DNA from 2 places in the Collinsella sp. AF16-8 genome. Region 2 is predicted to be linked to the other one. Evidence: predicted binding sites of a transcription regulator. Region 2 holds the regulator's gene; the other holds the start of a gene.
The links. The regulator NrdR, encoded in region 2, represses ribonucleotide reductase genes. The targets are predictions, from matches to a motif close to AAACACNATATATNGTGTTT.

Region 1 (6,261 bases), on a different contig from region 2:
CCATGAGCACAATCGCTCCCTGGGGAGCGAGATAATCCATGAGGGCATCGGCAACCTGTGCACACAGCTGCTCCTGTAGCTGCAGACGACGGGCATAAACCTCAACCGTGCGAGCAAGCTTAGACAGACCCGCCACGCGACCGTTAGGGATATAGCCGATCGCGGCCTTGCCATAAAACGGCAGCAGATGGTGTTCGCACAGCGAGTAGAACGTAATGTCGCGCTCGATAACCAAATCGTTCGAAGCGACGGCAAAGGTTTTGGACAGGTGCTCCTCGGCACTCTGGCCCATGCCGCCGGCGATCTCACCATACATACGGGCAACGCGCGCCGGGGTCTCCAGCAGGCCCTCACGAGTTGGGTCCTCGCCTATGCCCTCAAGCAACAGCTTAATGGCGGCCTCGACTTTTTCCTGATCGACCATCTGGGCCTCACTTTTCCGATTTCACGTTCGCGCTATGGTACCACGCCCTCCGGCATCGACCACAAGCTACATAGTATGGGTTGAATAGACTGGATCGTCCCGCCAAAGCTGCACAGCGTCGCAAAGCGCAACGCCCTCACGCACAGCGCGGTCGCGCGTAGCGTTCATATCGATCACACGCTGGTTACTCGAGCCCCTAAAGCGCAACGAGATATCATAAAGATCCTGAACAAACGGGCCATCCACCAACATGTCGAGGCAGGCAAGGATACGGTCCGTCACCTCAGTATGGTGACGACCACCCGGCATAAGCTCCTCGAGCGCGTCGCCGGTAAAACACCAAATGGTCTTTCCTGACCCCGCAGGATAAGCGGCACGAACACGCTCGACAAACTCAACGAGCCCCGCCTGGTTCTCGGGTTCCATGGGCTCTCCGCCCAGAATCGTCAGGCCGTCAATAAAGGGATGATCGAGGCTCTCGATAATCTTGTCCTCGACGGCACGATCAAAGGGCTCGCCCGCAGCAAAGTCCCACGCAACAGAGTTAAAGCAATTCTTGCACCCACGACGGCACCCGCTCACAAACAGAGAAGTACGAACGCCTTCCCCATCAGCAATGTCGAAATACTTAATGTTCGCGTAGTTCATAGGTAACCTTCCTGGGGGTCTGGAGTATATCATCCCGTCCTCAAACATTCTCGGCCTTCGGCCTGCGAAACTGCGGGCGGGACGATATGTCCCGACCTCATGCAAAGGGTAACTCAATGAACGAAGCGAACATCGAGTATAGGGTTCGTGGTCTAATAAAAACTGAGTTGCGGCTCAACCGCCATCGCAAGTAAATCGCAGCTGCAGCCCGAATTATTTCCGCTAAGAACTTCGAGGAGTGAGCAGACCGCGTACTGCATCTCAGCTACGTCAACTTGGCTGCCCCGTAGCGAGGCCCCGGACCTTTGCTCGATATGAGTTCCGCACGAACAGGAGGCGCCAGTGGCGCCTCCGTCGTGAGCCAGGACTGTCCGAAATAGCGAGTAAAGGTCCGGGGCCTCGCTACGGGGCAGCCTGGGATGGTTATTAGAGATGCAGCACGCGGTCGCGGATCTCCTCGGTTCGACCCTGGTTCCAGAACTGGGTACCGATGTAGCCGCACGTGCGACGGGCGACATTCATCTTCTCCTGGTCGCGGTTGCCGCAGCTGGGGCACTCCCACACCAGCTTGCCGTCATCCTCGACAATCTTGATCTCGCCATCGTAGCCGCACACCTGGCAGTAGTCGCTCTTGGTGTTGAGCTCGGCGTACATGATGTTGTCGTAGATGTACTGCATCACGCGGATGACAGCCTTGAGGTTGTCCTGCATGTTGGGAACCTCGACGTAGGAGATGGCACCGCCCGGCGAAAGCTGCTGGAACATGCCCTCGAACTTGAGCTTGTCGAATGCGTCGATCTCCTCGGACACGTGGACGTGGTAGCTGTTGGTGATGTAGCCCTTGTCCGTCACGCCCGGGATGATGCCAAAACGACGCTGCAGGCACTTGGCGAACTTGTAGGTCGTCGACTCAAGCGGGGTACCGTACAGCGAGAAGTCAATATCGCTTTCGGCCTTCCACTCGGCGCACTTGTCGTTCATGCGCTGCATGACGGCCATGGCAAAGGGCGTGCCCTCCTTCTCGGTGTGGCTGTGGCCCGTCATGTACTTGACGCACTCATACAGGCCGGCATACCCCAGGCTGATGGTGGAATAGCCGCCCACGAGCAGCTTATCGATCGTCTCGCCCTTCTTCAGACGCGCCAGGGCGCCGTACTGCCAAAGAATCGGCGCGGCATCCGAAAGCGTGCCCATCAGGCGCTCATGACGGCACAGCAGGGCACGATGGCACAGCTCAAGGCGCTCATCGAAGATCTTCCAGAACTTGTCCATGTCCTGATGCGAGCTCAGCGCGACATCGGGCAGGTTGATGGTCACAACACCCTGGTTAAAGCGACCATAGTACTTAGGCTTGGTCGGGTCATAGTTCAGCGCGTTGGCGACATTGTTAAAGCCGTTGCCCGAACGGTCGGGCGTCAGGAAACTACGGCAACCCATGCAGGTGTAGCAATCGCCGTTGCCGGCGGTCTCGCCCTTAGACAGCTTGAGCTCGCGCATCTTCTTCTCGGAGATGTAGTCGGGCACCATGCGCTTGGCGGTGCACTTGGCAGCCAGCTGGGTCAGGTAGAAGTACGGGGAATTCTCGTGAACGTTATCGTCCTCGAGTACATAGATAAGCTTGGGGAATGCCGGGGTAATCCACACACCGGCTTCGTTCTTAACGCCCTCATAGCGCTGACGAAGCGTCTCCTCCACAATCATGGCAAGGTCGTGCTTCTCCTGCGCTGAGCGAGCCTCGTTGAGATACATAAAGACCGTCACAAACGGCGCCTGGCCGTTTGTGGTCATAAGGGTCACGACCTGATACTGAATCGTCTGGACGCCGCGACGGATCTCGTCACGCAGACGGTCCTCAACGACCTCACGGACCTTTTCGGCAGATGCCGAAACACCGAGCTCCTCGAGCTCGCGGGCAACCTCGCCGCGAATCTTTTGACGGCTCACCTCAACAAAGGGGGCGAGATGGGTCAGCGAAATAGACTGGCCGCCGTACTGGGAGGAAGCAACCTGGGCGATAATCTGCGTCGCGATGTTGCAGGCAGTCGAGAAGCTGTGCGGCTTCTCGATCAGCGTGCCCGAGATAACGGTGCCGTTCTGGAGCATGTCCTCCAGGTTCACCAGGTCGCAGTTATGCATGTGCTGGGCAAAGTAGTCGGAATCGTGGAAGTGGATCAGGCCCTCATTGTGGGCATCCACGATCTCCTGGGGCAGCAGCACACGCTGAGTCAGGTCCTTGGAAATCTCGCCGGCCATATAGTCACGCTGGACGGAATTGACGGTCGGGTTCTTGTTAGAGTTCTCCTGCTTGACCTCTTCGTTATTGCACTCGATCAGCGACAAAATCTTGTCGTCGGTCGTGTTCTTCTGGCGCTTCAGGCTCTGAACATAGCGATAGATGATGTAGTGGCGGGCAACCTCGTAGCAGTCGAGACGCATGATCTCGTCCTCGACCAAATCCTGGATCTCCTCGACCGAAACGGTGTGGCCCGCGTTCTCGCATGCCTCGGCGACGTTTTGTGCCGCGTAAACCACCTGGCGGTCGGTTAGACGAGAGCTCTCCTCGACCTCCAAGTTGGCGGCGCGGATGGCATTGACGATCTTATCGATGTCAAAGACAACCTCGGTGCCGCTGCGCTTGATGATCTTCATCCTCTTGCCTCTTTCGCATCGTAGCCTCATTGCGCTTCAGAGCCAAACGATGCCCGGCAGGGCCTGTCCCTGTCTTGCGGCGCCGTCGCGCAATCTGTGTTCTCGATAAACCATAAGCCTCCATGCGGACATTCCCAGAAGCCGATCAAGCGGCTCAAGGACACGTTCAAAAGAGGCAGTTAAGGTCTTCGTTCTCTGTCCGCCATCTATCATACGACAAAGAGGCATCTATATCCTGTATTCTTTTTTTAGGTCAAACACAACATATAGTGTTTCAGCAGGTCAAAGCAATTAGTCATTTTGCAAACGCATTAAAAATGAAGGGCTCTTGGCAGAGTGCTAAAACGTTATCAGCTCGACTACCTGCACGGCAGTTTTGAAACCCCCTCAACCGCGCCGCTGACAAATCCTACCAAAACCAAGCCGCTCACGCCAAAAGAATCCAAAAGATTATGCTTGACCAACATGTTGCGGTCGAATGCCGGCGGACGGAGCGACAGGACTGTAAACGCTCGGAAGACTACAGCCCCGGCGCCCCGTCCGCCGGCATTCGATAGGCGAGGATCTATTACCTCTCTTCGCGAACCATCATGCGGCCGAGAGCCGCTGTAAAGGGATCGAGCAGCACGCCGGCGATAACCACAAAGACCCATCCCTTTGTGACGAGGCCGGCCCAACGCGCGAAGAACGTACGGCCTTCAATCGTTCCGAATCCTCCCTGGAAGGCAATCTCGCCAAAACCGATCACCATAAAAAGGAGCGTGGCACCGATGACCGTACCGGCGATCTTGTGTGATGCACTCCCCTGCTCAAAACCAAAAAAGTCCAGGCACATACCAACCGTTTTGCCAAACAGCGGGAGTGCGCTCAGAACCTCGGCGATCACCGTGGCCACGATGAGTTGTCCCCAAAAGCCCGTGGGGCCCGTCAGATCCAAGCCAGGCGCCCCTTCAATGATGGGGAGAAACGCGCAGAGCAATAGCGGGTTAAAGAAGCCGTTGAGAATACCGATAACGCGCCTGACAGGTAACTTCATAGCCGTAAGCCTTTCAAAGTCATTGATAGAAAGAGGGCCGCCGGCATATGTCGGCGGCCCCGATAAAACATGATGTACGGCAAAGCAACTACTCGAGCGGCTACTCCGCCTCGCCGCCGGCCGCCATCTTCTCGGCCTCGGCAAGCTGGGCCGGGGTGAGCTTGCGATACTTAATGGCGCCAAAGACGACACAAGCCGCACAGACGATCATGCCGGCGATGAACTTCTGGTCAATCGTTGCACCAAACGGCGACGTCACGGCCTCAAACACAATGGGAGACAATGCCATGCCAAAGTTGATACCTGCCATGCCAATGGCGAGGTTAAACGCACGTCCCTCGGGGGCAGAGTTGCCGGCGGCAAAATTGCCCTCCAGCGGCACGTAGGTCTCCTTGCCCAGCGCAACGACAAAACCCGCAACGCACAGCACCATAAAGGCGGGCGCAACCAGCGTCAGGCCCAGGCCGACGAGCGTCACGCCCCACGCGATCGGCATAGCCAGGTTCTTAAACTTGGCAAACAGCGGACCGACCAAAAGACCAGCCGCAATACCGGCAACGGTCATAACGGTAGAGGCAAGACCGGCCTCCACGGTACCGCCAAAGCCGCGACCTACAACAAGCAGCGAAACGTTGGAGCTGAAGAGCTGGAACGTAAGTACGAACACAAAGCTCATGAGCGTGATAATCGCGACCTCTTTAGGCATATTGGCAAACACGTTGACCTTGCGCTTGGGCTCAAGACGACCCTCAGGAAGGCAAACAGCCTCGATTACGATGAAAATGATCATGATGAAGTACGCCGCATAGCTGTGGAACCACTCGGCAGAACCCAAGATGCCGGAAACCATCGTCCAGATAATGCCGCCCAGTGCAACAAAAGTGGAGTAGATGCCCATGACAAACGAGCGCTGCTTTCCGCCAAAGTAATCCGCGATAAGAGCGTCCGTTGAATTCTGCACGGCGCCGAGACCAAGGCCCATGACAGCAGAAGCCGCTAAGACTTGGCCGAGCGAGTCGTGGAACACCAGCACCGAGGCGCCTGCCAGCATCACGATAATGTGACCGACGAGCGTCGTCTTCTTCTTGGACACGCGAGAGGCAAGCTGTGAAGAGACGAGCATGGCGGACAACGCCATCATCAACGGGATGATGCCGATGATCATCTGGACGGCAGCGATGTTTTCGTTGGGAAATGCCGCCGCAACAGAGGCCACGATAGGGACGGGCACGAGCATGCCCATGATGCACATGGCGGCTGCGTAAATGCCCACCAGGTACTTGATCTTGGTTTTATCCATGATCCATCCTTACACTTAAAGAAAAGGGTCGGAGCGGCCAGACATCACCAGCGGCCGCCCCAAACACAGCACTATTAGTCGTTGAATCCGGTGAACACGGGTTCTCCGCTGTACACGAGCGCTTCCTCGACACCATCGAGCACGCGGCAGGCGCCAGACGCCATCGCCTCGAGCTCAAACTCGCCGGGATAAGCCGATACGGGA
Region 2 (6,261 bases):
TGCCGGGCAAGGATAAGGAATACGCCGCCCGCCTCAAGACACTCTTCGATGCCATGAAGCTCGAAAACGTCACGGTGCTGGACTATGTCGACGACATGGCGGCCCTCATGCACGGCTGCGACCTGGCAATTCTCAAATCGGGCGGACTCACCGTCACCGAGTGCCTATGCGCACATCTGCCGATGATCCTGCTGGGCAAGTCCTATGGCCAGGAAAAGGCCAACACCACCATGCTCACCGGCATGGGCGCCAGCATGCATGTCACCACCGCACGAGAGCTCATCGTTACCCTACGTCACTTGCACGACCATCCCGAATCACTCAAAGCCCTACTCATCAACGGCGAAGTACTACGCCGCCCCCACGCAGCCGAAGACATAGCCATCGCAACCATGGAGCTCGTAGGCAAACCCCAAAAGCGCAAACGAGCCTTCTGTCGCTTCTACTGGGGCGGAAAACCCGCGCATATCCGCTAGCGTCTTTATGTCCGCTTACCTGCGGGAGGCCCCTATATATCATCCCATGCTCAAACATTCTCGCTTCGCTGCGAAACTGCGCGTGGGACGATATATAGGGGCCTCCCGCAGGTAAGCTGCGTTTACGTACTAGCAGCTATACCAGATTCCCCACCACTAGAACCTTCAAAGGCGAAACCGGAAAATCTAAATACAGTAAGCCAATGCGACAAAGGGATTGTTCCTTTGTCGCATTGGCTTACTAGAATGTAAATATTTTTTCAAGCGAGTAGCCGCCCGCCTGCCTCTCACACATATCGTTCCACGCGCAGTTTCGCAGCGAGCGAAACGAAGCGAGAATGTTTGAGCATGGAATGATATGTGTGAGAGGCAGGCGGGAGGGATACGAGCGCCCCGCGAGAATGTTTGAGCACGGGATGATATATAGGCCCCTCCCACTGGTGAGCGGACGATTGAGTTTAAGCGACGCCGCTGGAGCCGAAGCCTCCTTTGCCTCGGTCGGTTTTGTCTAGTTCTTCTACTTCTACGAGGTTGACCGTGGGGACTTCTTGGATGACGAGTTGGGCTATGCGGTCGCCTTTGTTGATTTGGATGTCGTTGGTGGGATCCAGGTTGATGAGGATAACCTTGAGTTCTCCTCGGTAGTGAGCGTCGATGAGGCCCGGCGTGTTGACTATAGACAGGCCCTGCTTGATGGCCAAGCCGCTGCGTGGCTGGACGAAGCCGGCGTAGCCATCGGGCAGGGCGATGGCCAGCCCCGTAGAGACCAGACGGCGTTCGAAGGGCTTCAGGACGCAGTCCTCGTTGGAGCGTAGATCCAAGCCGGCATCGGTGGGATGGGCGTATTTGGGAAGCTCGACGGTGGGGTCGAGACGCTTTATGTTGACGGAAATGTTGGACATGGAATCACCTTAGCTTGTCGAGCTCTTGCAGAAACTCATCGACGTCTTTGAAATCACGGTAGACCGAGGCAAAACGGATGTACGCAACCTTGTCGATCTTGGCCAAGCGCTTGAGCACCATGTCACCCAACTCATGGGACGTGACGGCCGTCAGCGTGCGAGAGCGAAGCTCAACCTCGATGTCATCGATAATCTCATTGAGCTTCTTAGTGTCGATATCGCGCTTGATGGTGGCGCGCATCAAGCCGACGAGCAGCTTATTGCGATCGAACCGCTGCTTGGTTCCGTCTGACTTAATGACCTCGATTGGGTCTTCGCATCGCTCGAACGTTGTAAAACGATAGTTACACGAGCAACATTCGCGGCGGCGCTTAATGGTGTTATTTGACTCCTGCATACGGGAATCAACGACGCGGGTATGTGCCTTGCCGCATTTGGGACAGCGCATGGTACCTCCTCTTAAACGATAACAAGGGTACCATGCGCAGCGCGATAATGATTACGAACGAGCAGGAACCTTAAGATGCGCACCGGCGGCGAGCGAACCATGCTCCAGATGATTGACGTTACGGATCATGTCGGAAGTCTCTTGCGTGGAAAGGCCTTCGATTGGATATTCCTCGGCAAGCGACCAAAGAGAATCGCCAGGCTGAACGCGAATGGTCTCGTATGTAACGTTGGAAACGGACTCGGCATACACGGCATGACGAGCGCTAAAGACCGACGTAGCGAGGACAAAGAAGAGCGTAAGCGCAACGGCGACGGCGACAATCGTCGGAACCTTCAGGGCAACGCGGGCCGGCGCGACTACAGCCTGCTGATTGCGCGCAGGCTTTACGGTCAAAGGCTGAAAGCCGGAGCGGCCACCCTGAACAACCGTAAAAGTGGGTTCTGCAGGCGTCTCGAGCTTAAGGGCGAGGTTTCCCTGGACCATATTCGTTGCGTTCATCATGTTCTCCTCTCGCGTGTTTTGCTGAGAACAGTTTTATCAAGCCGCGCGGACAAAAATGTCTAGCGCGAGAACGAATGTTCGGTTATTATTATCTTCGAACAGTTGTTCCTGTCAAGCAAAATTCGAACATTTGTTTGACATGGGTAGAGAGGATGCCCTGATGGCTCGCAAAATTACCAAGCGTCAGCAGCAAATTTACGACTTCATCAAGGAATATCAGCAGGAGAAGGGTTATCCGCCCAGCGTGCGCGAGATGGCTTCTGCCGTGGGCCTTTCCTCCCCAAGCACCGTGCACGCCCATCTCTCTGCCCTGGAGGCGCGCGGGCTGCTCAAGCGCGATGCCACCAAGCCGCGTGCCCTGGAACTCTTTAACGAGGACGGTTCCTCTGTCTCAATTTCTAAATCTGACGAGCCCACCGCACCTCGCGGAACGGTCTCGCTACCGCTCGTTGGTCGCGTCGCGGCCGGGATTCCCATTCTGGCCGAGCAGAATATCGAAGACACGTTTACTATCCCGACCGAAATCGCCACTGATCAGGGTTCCTTTATCCTTGAGGTACATGGGAGCTCAATGATCAATGTCGGCATCTTCAATGGCGATTACATCATCGTCCGTGAACAAAAGAGTGCCATGAACGGCGAAATTGTCGTGGCCATGATTGATGGTTCAGCGACCGTCAAGACGTTCTACAAGGAGCAGGGACGCGTACGCCTGCAGCCCGAGAACGACACCATGGAACCTATCTATGCAACGAATCCCGTTATCCTGGGCAAAGTCGTCGGCTTGATGCGCCGATTCTCGTAATGCAAAAACGCATAACCATCTTTGATACCGTCCGCGGGTTTACGATGATTTCTATGGCAGGTTTTCACGCTTGCTATGATCTCGCCTACCTGTACGGCTGGGATATGCCCTGGTTTACCCAGTCAGTCTTTCAAGACATCTGGCGCGCCAGCATCAGCTGGGTATTTTTGTTTATCGCGGGTTGGATGTGCACCCTTTCGCGCAACAATATCAATCGTGCCGCTAAATACGCCTTAGCAGCACTCGTTGTCTGGTTGGCAACAACACTTGTCTCAGTCGACGATTCGGTTAATTTTGGCATCATCTACTGCATGGCCGCATGCACCGGCATCGTGGCGTTGACCGATCCCGTCCTTAAGAAGATAACGGCAAGATGGGGCATGCCCCTATGCCTTGTGTTGTTCGCCATCACCTGGAGCATCCCCAAAACGATCTACCCTGTCCCCTACCTGGCGTGGCTGGGATTTCCGAGCCCTGGGTTTGTCTCAGGTGATTACTACCCCATCATCCCGTTTATCTTTATGTATCTTGCAGGATACTTCGCCGCACACATAGCGAAGAGTATCGATAAGACCGTCCCTAGCTGGGCCTACGTCAACCCCCTGCCGGCGCTCGCCAGGCTTGGACGTCACGCTCTCCCCTTTTATCTGCTGCATCAGCCCATCATTCTGGGCATTTTGGAGCTCGTCTACTCGGTGCGATAACGCTCGAGCCGCGGTGCAATACGAGCCGGCAACTTCGCCACAATGCGAACGCCGTCCTCGAGATATTCCTCATGCAGAAGGGTTCCCTGCTCATGCACCAGCGTGATGAGAGCGCCCTCGCGATACGGGATATCAGCGGAGAGCAACACATCGGTGGCAGCTGCCTCGCGAGCAATCCGGTCGACGAGATCGTCGAGCCCCTCGCCCGTTTGGGCCGAGAACAGAACGGCCTCCGGATAGCGACGACGGAAACTCAATCGATCGACGCTATCGAGAAGATCGATTTTATTGAATACGGTCAGCGTCAAACGCTCTCCGGCGCCGATCTCATCAAGCACGCGGTCGACAGCCTCCAGCTGCCGCTCATAGTCCTCGTCAGACGCATCTACGACTTTGAGAATTAGATCGGCACCCAACACCTCGGACAGCGTCGATTTAAAGGCATCGACCAGGCCATGCGGCAGCTTTTGAATAAAGCCGACGGTATCGGTAATCGTCATGCCGCGACCGCCGGGCAGGCGATACGAACGCGTCGTCGGGTCGAGCGTAGCAAACAGCTTGTCCTGCGAAAGTACCGTAGAGCCAGTCAGACGATTGAGCAACGTCGATTTACCGGCATTGGTATAACCGGCTAACGCGACGCGAAACGCCGGGGACTCAATGCGACTCTTGGATTGAACATCGCGACGCTGTTCAACCTGCTTGAGCTCACGACGAAGCGCAGCGATCTTATTACGAATGAGGCGACGGTCGACCTCGAGCTGACTTTCGCCCTGACCAAAACGTGAGCCGATGCCGCCGCGCGTCTGCTCCTTAGCGAGATGGCTCCACATGCCACGCAGGCGAGGCAACAAATATTGAAGCTGTGCCAGCTGTACCTGCAGGCGTCCCTCACGCGTCTGAGCATGCAGGCCAAAGATATCCAGGATCAGTGCAGTACGATCGATAATCTTTACCGGCTCGCCCACGGCTTTCTCCAAATAGGATTGCTGCGAGGGGGTCAGGTCGTCGTCAAAAATAACGACATCGGCATCCATGCGATGCACCAGGCCGCACAGCTCTTCAACCTTACCGGAACCGATAAACGATTTAGGATACGGCTTTACCAAACGCTGCGACAAGCGTGCCACGCACTGGGCACCAGCTGTGTGGGCAAGACGCTCCAGCTCATCAAGCGAGCGATCGAGCGGCCATGCATTATCGCGCCACTCAACACCAACTAAAATGGCACGCTCGGGCTCGGGTGCCGTGGGAACAAGGGGGAAACGGGGCATTAGGCAGCCTCAATACGATGCAGGATATCCTCAACGATCTCATCGATCGTACATTCATCCATATCAAACCACACGATACGGTCATCGCGCTTAAACCACGAAAGCTGACGCTTGGCATAACGACGCGAACGCATCTTAATGAGTTCGCGAGCCTCATCCATGCTCATCACGCCATTGAAAGCATCAATGATCTCTTTATAGCCAATTGCCTGCATCGACGTCAGGGCATCTCCCAGACCCTGGGCCATAAGACCGCGGACCTCATCGACAAGACCCTGCTCAAACATCAGATCGACGCGCAGATTAATGCGCTCGTAGAGCACCTCGCGATTACGCGTCAGACCAAACCATAGGGCATGATAATGCTCGCGCGGAACACTAAACTGACTTTTTTGCTGTGCATAGGAGATACCATCATCATGCATCTCGAGCGCACGAATCACACGGCGCACGTTATGGGGATGAATAACAGCAGCCGATTCTGGATCGCGCTCGGCAAGCAGGGCATGAAGTTCTTCCTCGCCAATACGCTCGGCAAGCTCCTGATAGCCCACACGGCGATCGTCCTCAAGTTCACCCGAGGGAAAGTCCATCTCATCGAGGGCTGCCTTGAGATATAGCCCCGTACCTCCGCAAAAAACCGGCAGGCAACCCGAACCAAGGAGACGTTCAACATGCGCGCGAGCGTCAGCCTGATAAAGCGCAGCAGAATATGCCACACCCGGCTCTACAATGTCGACGAGACGCAGCGGCGCCGTGCACTCATCGGGCGCCATCTTTGCGGTACCGATGTCCATGCCGCGATAGATTTGCATCGCATCGCACGACAGCACTTCGGACGAAAGACGAGCTGCCAAACGGTCGGCAACATCGCTCTTACCAACCGCCGTCGGACCGACGATTGCAACGGCGGAAAGACCTGCCCCGGAAGCAACCATTAGCGAGGCTCGCCCACAACGGAGCCGGACAAATACCAGGTCTTGGCAACGTCAACGTCAACATCAACGATCTTGCCAACAAGCTGATCGATGCTGTAACCCTCGGGGATAGGCGCGTGCACAGTCTGATTCTTGGGACTCTTGCCCAGCAGGACCGCGTCGTTCTTTTTACTCGTTCCCTCAATGAGCGCCGGAAGCACAGTATGAAGC

Region 1: nrdD (anaerobic ribonucleoside-triphosphate reductase) is a predicted target of NrdR. The motif match lies at 3,977-3,996, and genes of this name have one in related genera.

The regions. Positions count from the first base shown of each region.
Region 1 covers NZ_QRXX01000008.1:54,212-60,472, reverse strand. The annotation lists gene folE (GTP cyclohydrolase I FolE) at 1-424, opposite strand, end outside; gene nrdG (anaerobic ribonucleoside-triphosphate reductase activating protein) at 491-1,072, opposite strand; gene nrdD (anaerobic ribonucleoside-triphosphate reductase) at 1,499-3,721, opposite strand; gene DWW73_RS07915 (hypothetical protein) at 4,290-4,757, opposite strand; gene DWW73_RS07910 (MFS transporter) at 4,858-6,057, opposite strand; gene buk (butyrate kinase) at 6,132-6,261, opposite strand, start outside.
Region 2 covers NZ_QRXX01000006.1:37,851-44,111, forward strand. The annotation lists gene DWW73_RS06335 (glycosyltransferase) at 1-476, shown strand, start outside; gene dut (dUTP diphosphatase) at 935-1,378, opposite strand; gene nrdR (transcriptional regulator NrdR) at 1,383-1,826, opposite strand; gene DWW73_RS06350 (LysM peptidoglycan-binding domain-containing protein) at 1,878-2,327, opposite strand; gene lexA (transcriptional repressor LexA) at 2,491-3,135, shown strand; gene DWW73_RS06360 (heparan-alpha-glucosaminide N-acetyltransferase) at 3,135-3,839, shown strand; gene hflX (GTPase HflX) at 3,824-5,113, opposite strand; gene miaA (tRNA (adenosine(37)-N6)-dimethylallyltransferase MiaA) at 5,113-6,051, opposite strand; gene miaB (tRNA (N6-isopentenyl adenosine(37)-C2)-methylthiotransferase MiaB) at 6,051-6,261, opposite strand, start outside.